One region of the Streptomyces sp. NPDC002640 genome, then DNA from elsewhere that is predicted to be linked to it. Evidence: riboswitches for the same ligand, from Rfam matches in the RefSeq annotation. Region 1 holds a riboswitch; the other holds the start of a gene.
What was found. A riboswitch is a leader RNA that binds a small molecule or an ion and turns the genes downstream of it on or off. The one in region 1 is predicted to bind glycine.

Region 1 (7,405 bases):
AGGTGGGAGACGTCGCCGCCGAAGTGGCCCGGCTTGGCGAGGCCCACCAGCGCGTTGAGGTTGGCCCCGTCCACGTACACCTGGCCGCCGGCCTCGTGGACCTGCGCGCAGATGTCGGCGACGTGCTCCTCGAAGACACCGTGGGTCGACGGGTAGGTGATCATCAGCACCGCGAGCTCGTCCCGGTGCTTCTCGATCTTCGCCCGCAGGTCCTCGACGTCGATCTCGCCGTTCCCGGCGGTCTTCACGACGACGACCTTCATGCCCGCCATGACGGCGCTGGCCGCGTTGGTGCCGTGCGCGGAGGAGGGGATGAGGCAGACGGTGCGGTCCAGGTCGCCGTTGGCGCGGTGGTAGCCGCGGACCGCGAGCAGACCGGCCAGCTCGCCCTGGGAGCCGGCGTTGGGCTGCAGGGAGACCTTGTCGTAGCCGGTGACCTCGGCGAGGCGGTCCTCGAGCTCGTGGATGAGCGACAGGTAGCCCCCGGCCTGCTCGGCCGGCGCGAACGGGTGCAGCGCGCCGAACTCGGGCCAGGTGACCGGCTCCATCTCGGTGGTCGCGTTGAGCTTCATGGTGCAGGAGCCCAGCGGGATCATGCCGCGGTCGAGCGCGTAGTCCCGGTCGGCGAGGCGGCGCAGGTAGCGCAGCATGGCCGTCTCGGAGCGGTGCTGGTGGAACACCGGGTGGGTGAGGTAGGCGTCGGTGCGCAGCAGGCCGGCGGGCAGGCCGTCCTCGGCCGTGCCGTCCAGCGCCTCGACGTCACCCTCGACACCGAAGGCGGCCCAGACCTTCTCCAGCTGGGGGCGGCCGGTGATCTCGTCGCAGGCGGCGGAGACGTGGTCGGCGTCGACCAGCCGCAGGTTGACGCCCCGCTCACGGGCTGCGGCGACCACCTCGGCGGCCCGGCCCTCGACGCGCGCGGTGACGGTGTCGAACCAGGCCTCGTTGACGATCTCGACCCCGCCGGCCTTCAGGCCCGCGGCGAGGAGGTCGGCGTACCGGTGGACGCGCTCGGCGATGCCCTTGAGCCCGTCGGGGCCGTGGTAGACGGCGTACATGCCGGCCATCACGGCGAGCAGCACCTGCGCGGTGCAGATGTTGCTGGTCGCCTTCTCACGGCGGATGTGCTGCTCGCGGGTCTGCAGCGCCAGGCGGTAGGCCCGGTTGCCGTCGGCGTCCTGCGACACGCCCACCAGGCGGCCGGGCAGGTTGCGGGCGAACTGCTCGCGCACCGCCATGTAGCCGGCGTGCGGACCGCCGAAGCCCATCGGGACGCCGAACCGCTGGGTGGTGCCCACCGCGATGTCCGCGCCGAGCTCGCCGGGCGAGGTCAGCAGGGTCAGGGCGAGCAGGTCGGCGGCGACGGTGACGACCGCGCCGAGCTCGTGCGCCTGGTCGATCACCGGCTTGATGTCCCGCACCGCGCCGGAGGCGCCCGGGTACTGGAGCAGCACGCCGTTGATCTCCCGCCCGGCGACCTCGGCGGGGATGCCCTGCGACAGGTCGGCGACGACGACCTCGACGCCGGTCGGCTCGGCGCGCGTCTCGATGACCGCGACGGTCTGCGGCAGCGCGTCCGCGTCGACCAGGAACAGGCCGTTCTTCTTCTTGCCGACGCGCCGGGAGAGGGCCATCGCCTCGGCGGCCGCGGTGCCCTCGTCCAGCAGGGAGGCGCCGGAGGTCGGCAGGCCGGTCAGGTCGGCGACCATGGTCTGGAAGTTGAGCAGCGCCTCGAGCCGCCCCTGGGAGATCTCCGGCTGGTACGGCGTGTACGCCGTGTACCAGGCCGGGTTCTCCATCACGTTGCGGAGGATCACCGGCGGCGTGAAGGTGCCGTAGTAGCCCAGGCCGATCATCGTGTCGAGGACCTGGTTGCTGTCGGCGAGCTCCCGCAGTTCGGCGAGCACCTCGGCCTCGCTCCGCGCGCCCGGGAGGTCGAGGGCGTCGGCGTTCTTGATGACGTCGGGGACCGCGGCGGCGGTCAGCTCGTCGAGCGAGCCGTAGCCGACCTGGGCGAGCATCTTCGCCCGGGCGCCCTCGTCGGGGCCGATGTGACGCTGCTCGAAGGGGATGCCCTGCTCGAGGGCGGAGAGCGGGGTGCGAGGGGCGTTCATAGGCGGAGGCCTCCTGGTCTTGCGCGACCTTCGGGGGGCACCACGGCGGTGGGGTGCCCGACGGCCTCCCCCTCTGTCATCACGACCTGAGAGCTTCACCGGCCGCCCGAGGACGTCCGGCTTTCACCGTCGGTGAGAGCGGCGCTGCGACCGGGGTCACGGGCACCGCTCTGCTTTCCAGAGTGACCTCGTCCGCGCGGTACAGGGGCCTGAGAGATTCCGGGGAGGAGTTGCTCCTTCGGCGCCTCCGAAGGCTCTCGGAGGACTCTCCCGCGCGGGGTCGGCAGCCACTGACCAGCCTACCAGCGAGGTACCGGGCCGGACCCTCGAGTGGCCGCCGCCCGCAAAGTGCACTTGGGTGGTGCCGACGGCTGCGCTGCGACAGTGAGCTGCGACCAGAAGGAGGGAACGTGCAGACGGACATCGATCCCCGGAACCTCATAGGCCGCAAGGCGTACGACTGCGACGGCAACCGCATCGGCACGGTCGACGAGGTGTACCTCGACGACGCCAGCGGTTCCCCCGAATGGGCCGCCATCCGGACCGGGCTCTTCGGGCGCGACGTCTTCGTCCCGCTGGAGACCAGCGAGCTGGTGGACGGCGCCCTCCGCGTCCCCTACGGCCGGGCCCACATCAAGGACGCCCCCGGTTACGGCGTCGGCCGCCACCTCTCCCCCGAGCAGGAGCTCACCCTCTACCGCCACTACGGCTTCGACGTCGAACCCCCCGCCCCGCTCCCCGACCGGGACTTCGGCCACCTCCCGGACCCGGAGGACGCCTGACCCCCACCCGCACCACGGCGCTCACGCCGCCGGCCGCTCCGGCCCGGTCGCGCCCGGAGCGGGACCGTGCGGACCGGTGCCGTGCGGCTCGGCGCCGGAAGGCTTCGGCGCCGACGACTCGGACGGCCCAGACTCGCGCACCTCACGCCCCCTGCGGTCACGCTCGGTGGGTCCACGCTCCGGCAGGTCGGGCCGGGGCAGTTCGGGCTCCGGCACGTCAGGCTCCGGCACGTCGGGCTCGGGCACGTCGGGCTCGGGCGGCCGCGACGCAGGCGGCCCGGACGCCTCGGGTTCCGCTTCCGGCACCAGCGGCAGCGGATCCGCGGGCTCGAGCTCCGGGTCGTCGACGGCGAAGGTCCGCACCCGCCCGGGCGCCGCCGAGTACGGCGTCTCGAACCGCACCGTGACCCGCCCGAGCCCGCTGCCCTGCACCCACCCGTGCCCGTGCGCCGTGTGCCGCACGTCGTGCCCGGCGGTCCATCTCCGCACCGGGCGTTCGACGGACGGCTCCCGCCCCGGCAGCGACCGGTGCGCCACCTCGGCCCCCTGGGCCACCGCCTCCTCCGCCGCCGGCTCGGCGTGCGCGGCGTCTCGTGCCTCCTGGGCGGCGGCCTGGACCGCCTGCGCGGCCTGAGCCGCCTGGGCGAAGAGGTCCTCCTGCGTGAAGTCGGCGAGCCCGGAGACGCCGACCCCCAGCAGCCGGACCCCGCCCGTCGTGTCGACCCCCTCGAGCAGCCGCGCCGCCGCCTCCTGGACCACCGCCGGGTCGTCGGTGGGACCGCGCAGCGTCTCCGAACGGGTCAGCGTGGAGAAGTCGTACCGCCGCACCTTCAGCTGGATGGTCCGCCCCGAGTGCCCGCCGTCCCGCAGCCGCCGCACACAGCGGTCGGCGAGCCGCTGCACCTCCATCCGGATGCGCAGCCGGTCGTGGATGTCCACGTCGTAGGTGTCCTCCACGGACACCGACTTGGTCTCCCGCTCGGCGACCACCGGCCGCTCGTCGTGCGCCAGCGCCATCGCGTGCAGGGCCTGCCCGTGCGCCTTGCCCACCAGCCGCACCAGTTCGTCGACGCCCGCCTCGGCCAGCTCCCCCACCGTGGTGATCCCGGCGCGGCGCAGATGGTCCCCGGTGGCGGGCCCCACGCCCGGCAGCGTCCGCACCGGCATCGGCGCGAGCAGTTCCCGTTCGGTGCCCGGGGTGATCAGCACCAGGCCGTCCGGCTTGGCCTCCTCCGAGGCGATCTTGGCCAGCATCTTGGACGCGGCCAGCCCCACCGATCCGGTGAGTCCGGTGGCCGCGCGGATGTCCTCGCGCAGCCGCTCACCGGCGTGCCGCGCGGAGGCCGTGTCCCAGGCGACCCCGCCGGCCTCCAGGTCCACGAAGGCCTCGTCGAGACTGAGCGGCTCCACGAGCGGCGACAGGGCACGCAGCAGCGCCATCACGCGGTCGCTGATCGAGCGGTAGAGCGAGAACCGCGGCGCGAGGTAGGCGGCGTTCGGCGCCAGTCTCCGGGCCTGGGCCATGGGCATCGCCGATCGGACCCCGAAGACGCGCGCCTCGTAGGAGGCGGTGGCCACCACTCCGCGCGGACCGAGGCCCCCGACCACCACCGCCTTGCCGCGCAGGCTCGGCTTGGACGCCTGCTCCGCGGAGGCGAAGAAGGCGTCCATGTCGAGGTGGAGAATCGTCGGCGCGGACCTCACACCACCGATGGTGCCGCACGGCACCGACAGTGGGGCCGCCGGTCCGGCCTCAGACCGCCCGGTTGCCGCGCCGCCGGGCCAGTTCGTCCGCCGGGTTGTGCCCGATCAGGGTCTCCCCGGTGTCCACGCGTTCGCCGTGCAACTGGGAGAGCGCCTTCTCGACGTCCCGCCACACCACGCCCACCGCGATGCCGAAGATGCCCTGGCCGCCCTGGAGCAGCGCGTGCACCTCGTCCGGCGAGGAGCACTCGTAGACCGTGGCCCCGTCGCACATCAGGGTCATCCCCTCCAGGTCCCGGAACCCCTGCTCCCGCAGGTGCTGGACCGTGGTGCGGATGTTCTGCAGGGACACCCCGGTGTCGAGGAACCGCTTGACGATCTTCAGGACGACGACGTCCCGGAAGCTGTAGAGACGCTGGGTCCCCGAACCGTAGGCGGGCCGCACGCTGGGCTCGACCAGCCCGGTGCGCGCCCAGTAGTCCAGCTGGCGGTAGGTGATGCCGGCCGCGGCGCAGGCCGTGGGCCCGCGGTAGCCGACCTGCTCGGACGTCGTCTGCGCCCCGCTCAGGCCACCCGCTCCGGCCGCCGAGCGCTGCGGCGCGTAGCCGGCCGCGTTGCCGTGGGGCCGATACGGACCGCTGTCGCCCGGAACACGTCCCGGGGCGCCGGCCGTATCGTCGCCGCTCATTCTCACGCCGACCTCCGTCCTAGACCTGCCATCCAGACGGTAGGCAGTCGTCAGGGGTGCGTCAACGATCGCCACACTCGCCACGCCGAGTGATAATCACCCTGCGAGTGGTTTTCCGTGCCCCGTCCCGGGGAAAGGCTAGCCGAATGCCCTCCGCCCGGGCGGCAGGACGGCGGCATGTGGCCCCGGCAATTGCCGACGCGCCGGGGAACCTGCGGTTCGGATCACTGGTTGCTGGTGCCGAAGTCCTCGGGCGAGATCTGGTCGAGGAACTCGCGGAACTTCTCCACCTCGTCCTCCTGCTCGTCGGGGATCGCGATCCCCGCGTCGTCGAGCACACCGTCGCTTCCGTAGATGGGCGTGCCGGTGCGCAGGGCGAGCGCTATGGCGTCGGACGGGCGGGCGCTGACCTCCACCCCGCTGGCGAAGACCAGCTCGGCGAAGAACACGCCCTCACGCAGGTCGGTGATCCGCACCTCGCTGAGCTCCTGGCCCACCGCCTCCAGCACGTCCTTGAAAAGGTCGTGCGTCAGCGGTCGTGCGGGCACCATGCCCTGCTGGGCGAAGGCGATGGCCGTCGCCTCTCCCGGTCCGATCCAGATGGGAAGGTAGCGATCGCCCCCCACTTCGCGCAGGAGCACGATCGGCTGGTTGGAGGGCATTTCGACCCGGACACCTACGACATCGAGCTCGTTCACACAGCAACCCTAGGCCGTGCCCGCACGGTTTGGGTAGTCGGGCAGGGCATGGGTGGATTCCACCAGGTCAGGACAGGCGCACGCCGAGGGCCGTCTGCACCAGGGCGGAATGCAGGCGGGTCGTCAGCCCCGCCAGCTCCCGGGCCCTGACGCGCGCGTCCTCCCGGGTGTCCGGGTTGGGGTGCTTCCTCAGCGGGGCGACGACCTGGTCCACCAGGCCCGCGTCGCGGTCCGCGGCGGTCTTCATCGCCCGCAGGTGGCGGGGTTCGATGCCGAACGCGGCCATCTCCGCGAGCAGGGACGCCACCGTGACGGCCGCTGCGTCGTAACCGCCCTCGGGCAGCGGCCGGATCAGCCCGTAGGCCTCCCAGGCGGCCAGCTGTTCCTCGTCGGTGCCGGCCGCGGCGAGGAGCTCGTCCCGTCCGATGCGGACAGCCGGGGACTCCTCGTGGTCGGGGTCCTGCTCGAGCGGATCGGGCCGGTACTCCTCCGGCTCACCCGCCGTGAGGGCCCCGTCGAGCGGGTTGCCGCCGTCCTGGTCGCGGTCGGCGCTCTCGAGGACGTCCAGCCGCTCACGGATGACCTTGAGCGGCAGATATCCGTCCCGCTGCATCCGCAGGACCCGGGCCAGCCGCTCGACGTCCTCGGCACTGAACTTCCGGTACCCGGCGGGAGTGCGCCGGGGATCGACCAGTCCCTCGGCCTCCAGGAAGCGGATCTTGGAGATGGTGACTTCGGGAAACTCGTCGCGCAGCAGGCTCAGCACCGTGCCGATGCTCATCAGCCGGCCTGCCGCGGTGGCGGCGCCGGTTCCGGCGCCGCCACTCGGTGGTTCAAGCATGGACCTTCCCTGGAGTTGCCCCCGGACTGGTCCGGAGGGTCAGACGCTCCGCTGGCTCGCGTAGAAGACCAGGCGGTACTTGCCGATCTGCACCTCGTCACCGTTGGCCAGAGCGACCTGGTCGATGCGCTCCCGGTTCACGTAGGTGCCGTTGAGGCTGCCCACGTCCGCCACCGTGAAGGTGCCGTCCGGGCCGCGGCGGAACTCCACGTGGCTGCGGGAGACCGTCACGTCGTCCAGGAAGATGTCGCTCTGCGGATGACGACCCGCCGTCGTCAGGTCGGCGTCCAGCAGGAAACGACTGCCGGAGTTGGGGCCGCGCCGGACCACCAGGAGGGCCGAGCCGGCAGGCAGCGCCTCGACCGCGGCCTGAGCCTCGGGCGACAGGGCCGGGACCTGCGTCTGGCCGGTGGCCTCCGGGTCGTACGACTCGATGCCGGAGATGGAGATCGTCGAGGTCGTCTCGGAGGGGCGCTCCGGGACACCGGCCCGGAGCGGCGCCCCGCAGTGCGAGCAGAAGCGGCTGTTCTCCGCATTGCGGTTGCCGCACCGCGTGCACACCAGGGCCGACATGGACG
Region 2 (7,405 bases), on a different contig from region 1:
CGGACGTCACGCAGGGCGCGTAGGCGTACCCGTCGACCTCCATGCTCCCGTACTGCGCGTCGGGGGCGCCGGCCAGGCCGTGCCAGAGCAGCATCCACACCTGACCGGCGGACGGGGTCGCGAGCGCGCGCAGCAGCGCCTCGTAGGCGTCATAACGCCCGGGCGTGACCTGGCGCAGCATCTGCTCCACGTGCCCGGCGGCGGCCGTGCCCGACGCGCTCACCTCAACCAGCCCTTCGCGAAGACATTGGTTCCGCCCCATCGACGTCCGACAGCGAGTGTTCGACCGGGATTATGAAACCAGCTTAAGCGGCGCGGCAGACACCACCTGGAGCGAGCGGAAACCTCCCGGCCGGTTCCCGCGGGCGCGGCGGGGGATCAGACCGCGCCGTAGAACGGCGGCACCTTGGCGCGCAGGTAGTCGCAGACCGGGTCCGGGACGGCGTCCAGGAGGACCAGGTTCACCGGCCACCGCACCGGGTGGCGGCCCAGGGCGCGGCCGAGCGCCTCCAGCGGCAGGGCGCGGGCGTCGCCGGACGGGGCGTCCCAGGTGGCGAGCTCGACGCCGACGAACATCGCCGGCTCCGCCGTCTCGACGGCGGCCAGGCAGCGGCGCGCGGTGGCGACCACCCCGACGGCGGCGAACTCCTCGGAGGCGGCGCGCAGGAAGTCCACCGGGTCCTCCCGCCAGTCCGGCTCCCAGAGCCGCACCCGTCCGCCGCGGCCCGCGCCCTCGGGTCCCGCGGCACGGCAGAGTTCGGCGACGGCGGCCGGGGTCAGCGGAAGCCCCACCGCGCCGTCCGGGTTCACCACGACGCCCACCTCGGGCGGCAGCCCGCGCGCGAACTCCACGACCGGCGCGACGGAGAACGACATGTGGGGGCCGGCCACGCGCCGGAGCTGCTCCTGGGAGCTGAAGACCGGGACGAAGATCTGCCCGCCCAGCTCCACGGTGGGCAGGTCGAGGGTCCGGCTGTCGCGGTCGCCGCCGGCCGGGAGCGGGATCCACACATGGCTGCGGGTCAGCACCTCCAGGACCCGGCCGCCGGCCGACTCCGAGCCCGGGGCGGCGGCCGAGGCCGCCAGCACCTCCTCCAGCTCGTTGCCGGGCCATCCGCCCCTGAGGGTCTGGTCGTCCGTCGCGAAGTTCATGGTTACCGCCTGGAGTTCCCGCGCTGCCGCTGTCTGTCCGCTGGTCCGCCGCCGTCCGCGGCCGTCCGCGGCACGTCAGACTACGGGACGCCCGGCCGCCGGACGCCTCGCGCGCCGTGCGGGGCGAACCCGATCCCGTCGAGGACGCGCGCCGCCGTGCGGTCCAGCAGCACGGCCGAACCGCAGTCCCGCGGCAGCCGGCCCCGGGCGACGACGTCGGCGAGGAGCTGCCCGACCGCCTTGCGGTGCCGCGCGAAGGCGTACCGGGACACGCCGCGGCCGCGGGCCCGCTGCCCCTGCAGGGCCTCGGCGGGGGTGACGTCGAGCAGCACGAGCCGCAGCGTCCCGCCCCGCCGCCGGGCGGCCCGGCCCAGCCAGGAGCGGACCCACCGCTGGGTGCCGCAGTCGTGCACCACCACCGGCGCCGTCCCGCGCAGGGCGCGCCGCAGCCCGGCGTAGTGGTCGAGCCGCACCAGCGGCCGGTACACCGCGTACGGCATGGCCTGGGGCATCCGCGCGTCCCACCGGTCCCGGGTGTCCTGGGAGTCGATCCGGACCGCGTCCGGTCCGACGGTCCGCCGCATCATCGTGGACTTGCCGCTGCCCGGCAGCCCGGTGACCACCACCACGTCGCGCGGCCCGAAGACCAGCCGCGCGCCGACCGCGGCGCCGCCCACGCCGCTGCCGCCCCGCAGGTCGCACACCCCGTCCGCCACGGTCCCCGCGGCCGCGCACCGCGCCGTCCGGTCCGCGCCCTGGGCGCGCACCGCCCCCTGCGCCCGTGTCCCCGCCCGTGTCCCCGCCCAGGAACGCGCCCGGTGGCGCGCCCCGGGGCCGGTCACGGGCACGGCATGGCCGGCGCCGGCGATCGTCCTCTTCACGTGGTCGTCCTCCCCCATGGGTTCGGGACCTGGAGCATCCCCCCCGAGTGTAAAGAGAAGGCAATGCGCCGGTCGTCTCATTTCCGCCCGGTTCCCGCCACAGTCCCGCAACACACGGGGGGTCCGCCAGGCCCGGGGAGGCCGTGCGATGATGAGCGCGCCAACTGCATACCGGCCGCTTGAATCCGCGCGGGAGAGTCCCGGGTGACGGACACCATGTCCTGTCCCGGGCGCCGAAGGAGCAAGTCCCTCCCTTGAATCTCTCAGGCCCAGTCACCGCGCGGGCGAGGCACATCTGAAAAGCGGTCCGCCCCGGCGGGCCCACCCACGGTGCAAGCCCTGACCCCGGCCGGCGGTCATGGCGAACCTCTCAGGTTCCGATGACAGATGGGGAGGAACACTCCGTCGTCATGCCTTCGCCCGTACCGGGAGTTTGCCCATGAGCAGTTCCGACCTCCGTCACACCGCGCTCGACGCCCTGCACCGCTCGCTGGGCGCGACCATGACCGACTTCGCCGGCTGGGACATGCCGCTGCGGTACGGCTCCGAGCGTGACGAGCACAACGCCGTGCGCACCCGGGCCGGCCTCTTCGACCTCTCCCACATGGGCGAGATCACGGTCACCGGCCCGCAGGCCACCGCGCTGCTGAACCACGCGCTGGTCGGCAACATCGCCACGGTCGGCACCGGCCGCGCCCGCTACACGATGATCTGCCGGGAGGACGGCGGCATCCTCGACGACCTGATCGTCTACCGCCTGGGTGACTCCGAGGCCGGTTTCCCGCACTACATGGTCGTCGCCAACGCCTCCAACGCCCAGGTCGTCCTCGACGCCCTCACCGAGCGCGCCGCGGGCTTCGACGCCGAGGTCCGCGACGACCGGGACGCCTACGCGCTGATCGCCGTGCAGGGCCCCGCCTCCCCGGGCATCCTGGCCTCCCTCACCGACGCCGACCTGGACGGCCTGAAGTACTACGCGGGCCTGCCCGGCACCGTGGCCGGCGTCCCGGCGCTGATCGCCCGCACCGGCTACACCGGCGAGGACGGCTTCGAGCTGTTCACCGCCCCGGTCCACGCCGAGCGGGTGTGGCGGGCGCTGACCGAGGCGGGCGCGCCCGAGGGCCTGATCCCGTGCGGCCTGTCCTGCCGCGACACGCTGCGCCTGGAGGCCGGCATGCCGCTGTACGGCCACGAGCTCTCCACCTCCCTCACGCCCTTCGACGCCGGCCTGGGCCGGGTCGTGAAGTTCGAGAAGGAGGGCGACTTCGTCGGCCGCGCCGCCCTCGCCGAGGCCGCCGAGCGCGCCGCGACGAACCCGCCGCGCAAGCTGGTCGGCCTGGTCGCCGAGGGCCGCCGGGTCCCGCGCGCCGGCTACCAGGTGGTGGCGGACGGCGAGGTGGTCGGCGAGGTCACCTCCGGCGCGCCCTCCCCGACGCTGGGGAAGCCGATCGCGATGGCCTACGTCGACGCCGCGTACGCCGAGCCCGGCACGGCCGGCGTGGGCGTGGACATCCGGGGCACCCACGAGCCGTACGAGGTCGTCGCGCTGCCGTTCTACAGGCGCCAGAAGTAGCCTTCCGCCGCACCCTTCCTTTTCCCGGTTCTTCCGGACCCTTCGGAAACTCCCCGCGTACAGGAGAATCTCAGCCATGAGCAACCCCACGGACCTGCGTTACAGCAAGGAGCACGAGTGGCTGTCGCCCGTCGAGGACGGCGTCGCCACCATCGGCATCACCAAGTTCGCGGCCGACGCCCTCGGTGACGTCGTCTACGCCCAGCTCCCCGAGGTCGGCGAGACCGTCTCCGAGGGCGAGACCTGCGGCGAGCTGGAGTCCACCAAGTCGGTCTCCGACCTGTACTCCCCGGTCTCCGGCGAGGTCACCGAGATCAACGAGGACGTCGTCAACGACCCGTCCCTGGTGAACTCCGAGCCCTTCGAGGGCGGCTGGCTGTTCAAGGTCCGCGTCTCCGAGGAGCCGGGCGACCTGCTCACCGCGGACGAGTACACCGAGTTCGCCGGGAACTGAGCCTGATGTCGACGCTCAACACGCCCCTGCACCAGCTCGACCCCGAGGTCGCCGCGGCGATCGACGCCGAGCTGGCCCGCCAGCAGTCCACCCTCGAGATGATCGCGTCGGAGAACTTCGCTCCGGTCGCCGTCATGGAGGCCCAGGGCTCGGTCCTGACCAACAAGTACGCCGAGGGCTACCCGGGCCGCCGCTACTACGGCGGCTGCGAGCACGTCGACGTGATCGAGCAGATCGCGATCGACCGCCTCAAGGAGCTCTTCGGCGCCGAGCACGCCAACGTGCAGCCCCACTCGGGCGCCCAGGCCAACGCCGCGGTGATGCACGCCCTGCTCAAGCCGGGCGACACCATCATGGGCCTGAACCTGGCCCACGGCGGGCACCTGACCCACGGCATGAAGATCAACTTCTCCGGTCGTCTCTACGAGGTGGTCCCGTACCACGTCGGCGAGGACGGCCAGGTCGACATGGCCGACGTCGAGCGCCTGGCCAAGGAGGCGCGGCCGAAGCTGATCATCGCCGGCTGGTCCGCCTACCCGCGGCAGCTGGACTTCGCCGCGTTCCGCCGGATCGCGGACGAGGTCGGCGCGTACCTGATGGTCGACATGTCGCACTTCGCCGGCCTGGTGGCCGCGGGCCTCCACCCGAGCCCGGTGCCGCACGCCCACGTCGTGACCACCACCACCCACAAGACGCTGGGCGGCCCCCGCGGCGGTGTGATCCTCTCCACGGCCGAGCTGGCCAAGAAGATCAACTCCGCGGTCTTCCCGGGTCAGCAGGGCGGCCCGCTGGAGCACGTGATCGCGGGCAAGGCGGTGGCCTTCAAGGTCGCGGCGTCGGAGGAGTTCAAGGACCGCCAGCGGCGGACCCTGGAGGGCTCCCGCCTCCTGGCCGAGCGCCTGGTCCGGGACGACGTCACCGCCGCCGGCGTCTCGGTCCTCTCCGGGGGCACGGACGTCCACCTGGTCCTCGTCGACCTGCGCGACTCGGAGCTGGACGGGCAGCAGGCCGAGGACCGGCTCCACGAGATCGGCATCACCGTCAACCGGAACGCGGTCCCGAACGACCCGCGCCCGCCGATGGTGACCTCCGGCCTGCGCATCGGCACGCCGGCGCTGGCCACCCGCGGCTTCGGCGCGGAGGACTTCACCGAGGTCGCGGACGTCATCGCGGAGGCCCTCAAGGCCCCGTCGCCGTTCCCGGCCGACACGGCCGCCGCGCTGCGGGGCCGGGTGGAGGCCCTGGCCGCGAAGCACCCGCTCTACCCGTCGCTGTGACCTTCGCGACGGCGTGAGCAGCCCCGCACGGCGCGTATGAATTTCGTACCGCCTGGGGCTTTACGTACGATTCCCGTATGTGCCGGGGGCGTCCCGCCCGCCACCGTCCGGTGGGCGTGACGCCCCTCGCGCCTTCCCCCCACCCCCGCACCGCCAACGATTCAACGAGGAGTCGACGTGGCCGTCTCGGTCTTCGACCTGTTCTCGATAGGCATCGGCCCGTCCAGCTCCCACACGGTGGGCCCGATGCGCGCCGCGCGCATGTTCGCCGCCCGCCTGCGCAACGAGGACCTGCTGGAGGCCACCGCCTCCGTCCGCTGCGAGCTCTACGGCTCCCTCGGCGCCACCGGCCACGGCCACGGCACGCCCAAGGCCGTCCTGCTCGGCCTGGAGGGCGACTCGCCGCGCACGGTCGACGTGGAGTCGGCCGACGAGCGCGTGGAGAAGATCAAGGAGACCGGTCTCCTGCGCCTGCTGGGCGACCACGAGATCCCCTTCGACTTCGACGCCGACCTGGTCCTGCACCGCCGCGAGACCCTGCCGTACCACGCCAACGGCATGACCGTCGCCGCGTACGGCCCGTCCGGCGAGGAGCTCCTGCACAAGACGTACTACTCGGTCGGCGGCGGTTTCGTGGTCGACGAGGAGGCCGTCGGCGCGGACCGCGTCAAGCTGGACGACACGGTGCTGAAGCACCCCTTCCGCACCGGCGACGAGCTGCTGCGCCTCACCAAGGAGACCGGCCTGTCCGTCTCCTCCCTGATGCTGGAGAACGAGAAGGCCTGGCGCACCGAGGAGGAGATCCGCGCCGGTCTGCTCGACATCTGGCGGGTGATGCGCGAGTGCGTCGACCGCGGCATGTCCCGCGAGGGCATCCTCCCCGGTGGCCTGAAGGTCCGCCGCCGCGCCGCCGTCACCGCCCGCCAGCTCCGCGCGGCCGGCGACCCGCTGGCCCACTCCATGGAGTGGATCACCCTCTACGCCATGGCGGTCAACGAGGAGAACGCGGCCGGCGGCCGGGTCGTCACCGCCCCCACCAACGGCGCCGCGGGCATCATCCCGGCGGTCCTGCACTACTACCTGAACTTCGTTCCGGGCGCGGACGAGGACGGCGTGGTCCGCTTCCTCCTCGCCGCGGGCGCGATCGGCATGCTCTTCAAGGAGAACGCCTCCATCTCCGGCGCCGAGGTCGGCTGCCAGGGCGAGGTCGGCTCGGCCTGCTCGATGGCGGCCGGCGCCCTCGCCGAGGTCATGGGCGGCTCGCCCGAGCAGGTCGAGAACGCCGCCGAGATCGGCATGGAGCACAACCTGGGCCTCACCTGCGACCCGGTGGGCGGCCTGGTGCAGATCCCCTGCATCGAGCGCAACGGCATGGCCGCGGTGAAGGCCGTGACCGCCGCGAAGATGGCGCTGCGGGGCGACGGCTCGCACAAGGTCTCCCTGGACAAGGTCATCAAGACCATGAAGGAGACCGGCGCGGACATGTCGGTCAAGTACAAGGAGACGGCGCGGGGCGGGCTCGCGGTGAACATCATCGAGTGCTGACCGGCCGTACCGACCGGCCGTGCCCCGCGCGGGCGGACGCCCCGACCGGCGTCCGCCCGCGCCGCCGTTTCCACCCCCCGGACGGGCCCGCCCCGGCCTAGGCTGGCTGCGACGGTCTCCCACCGTGAGGAGCGCGCCATGCGTCCGCCCGCCGGCCTCGTGCCGCCCTGTGCCCTGGCCGAACTGTGGGCCGTGCGGCACGGGCAGAGCACGGCCAACCTCGCCTTCGCCGCGGCGGCGGAGTCCGGCTCCACCCGGCCGGTCCCGGGCCGCGACCGGGACGTCCCGCTCTCCGCGGCGGGCGTCGAGCAGGCGACGGCACTGGGGAGGGTGCTGGCCGGGTGGTCCGAAGGCGGGCCCGACCTGGTCGTCTGCTCCCCCTACCTGCGCGCCCGGCAGACCTGGGAGCTGATGGCCGCCCACGCCGCCGCCCTCGGCGTGCCACCCCTGGAGACCGTGGTCGACGAGCGGCTGCGGGACCGGGAGATGGGGGTCTTCGAGCTGCACCCGCCGCCCGCGCTGC

Region 2: linked by a shared signal. The riboswitch ahead of gcvT (glycine cleavage system aminomethyltransferase GcvT) and the one ahead of gcvP (aminomethyl-transferring glycine dehydrogenase) in region 1 are both predicted to bind glycine.

Annotation. Positions count from the first base shown of each region.
Region 1 is NZ_JBSFVZ010000008.1:271,708-279,112, forward strand. It holds gene gcvP (aminomethyl-transferring glycine dehydrogenase) at 1-2,114, opposite strand, end outside; glycine riboswitch at 2,302-2,397, opposite strand; gene ACWD3O_RS13955 (PRC-barrel domain-containing protein) at 2,525-2,896, shown strand; gene ACWD3O_RS13960 (DNA polymerase IV) at 2,918-4,600, opposite strand; gene ACWD3O_RS13965 (MerR family transcriptional regulator) at 4,650-5,294, opposite strand; gene ACWD3O_RS13970 (bifunctional nuclease family protein) at 5,513-5,986, opposite strand; gene ftsR (transcriptional regulator FtsR) at 6,054-6,827, opposite strand; gene ACWD3O_RS13980 (FHA domain-containing protein) at 6,867-7,405, opposite strand, start outside.
Region 2 is NZ_JBSFVZ010000004.1:245,242-252,646, forward strand. It holds gene ACWD3O_RS07725 (enhanced serine sensitivity protein SseB C-terminal domain-containing protein) at 1-223, opposite strand, end outside; gene ACWD3O_RS07730 (enhanced serine sensitivity protein SseB) at 379-1,152, opposite strand; gene ACWD3O_RS07735 (AAA family ATPase) at 1,233-1,919, opposite strand; glycine riboswitch at 2,214-2,322, shown strand; glycine riboswitch at 2,323-2,430, shown strand; gene gcvT (glycine cleavage system aminomethyltransferase GcvT) at 2,473-3,606, shown strand; gene gcvH (glycine cleavage system protein GcvH) at 3,683-4,060, shown strand; gene glyA (serine hydroxymethyltransferase) at 4,066-5,337, shown strand; gene ACWD3O_RS07755 (L-serine ammonia-lyase) at 5,515-6,882, shown strand; gene ACWD3O_RS07760 (histidine phosphatase family protein) at 7,021-7,405, shown strand, end outside.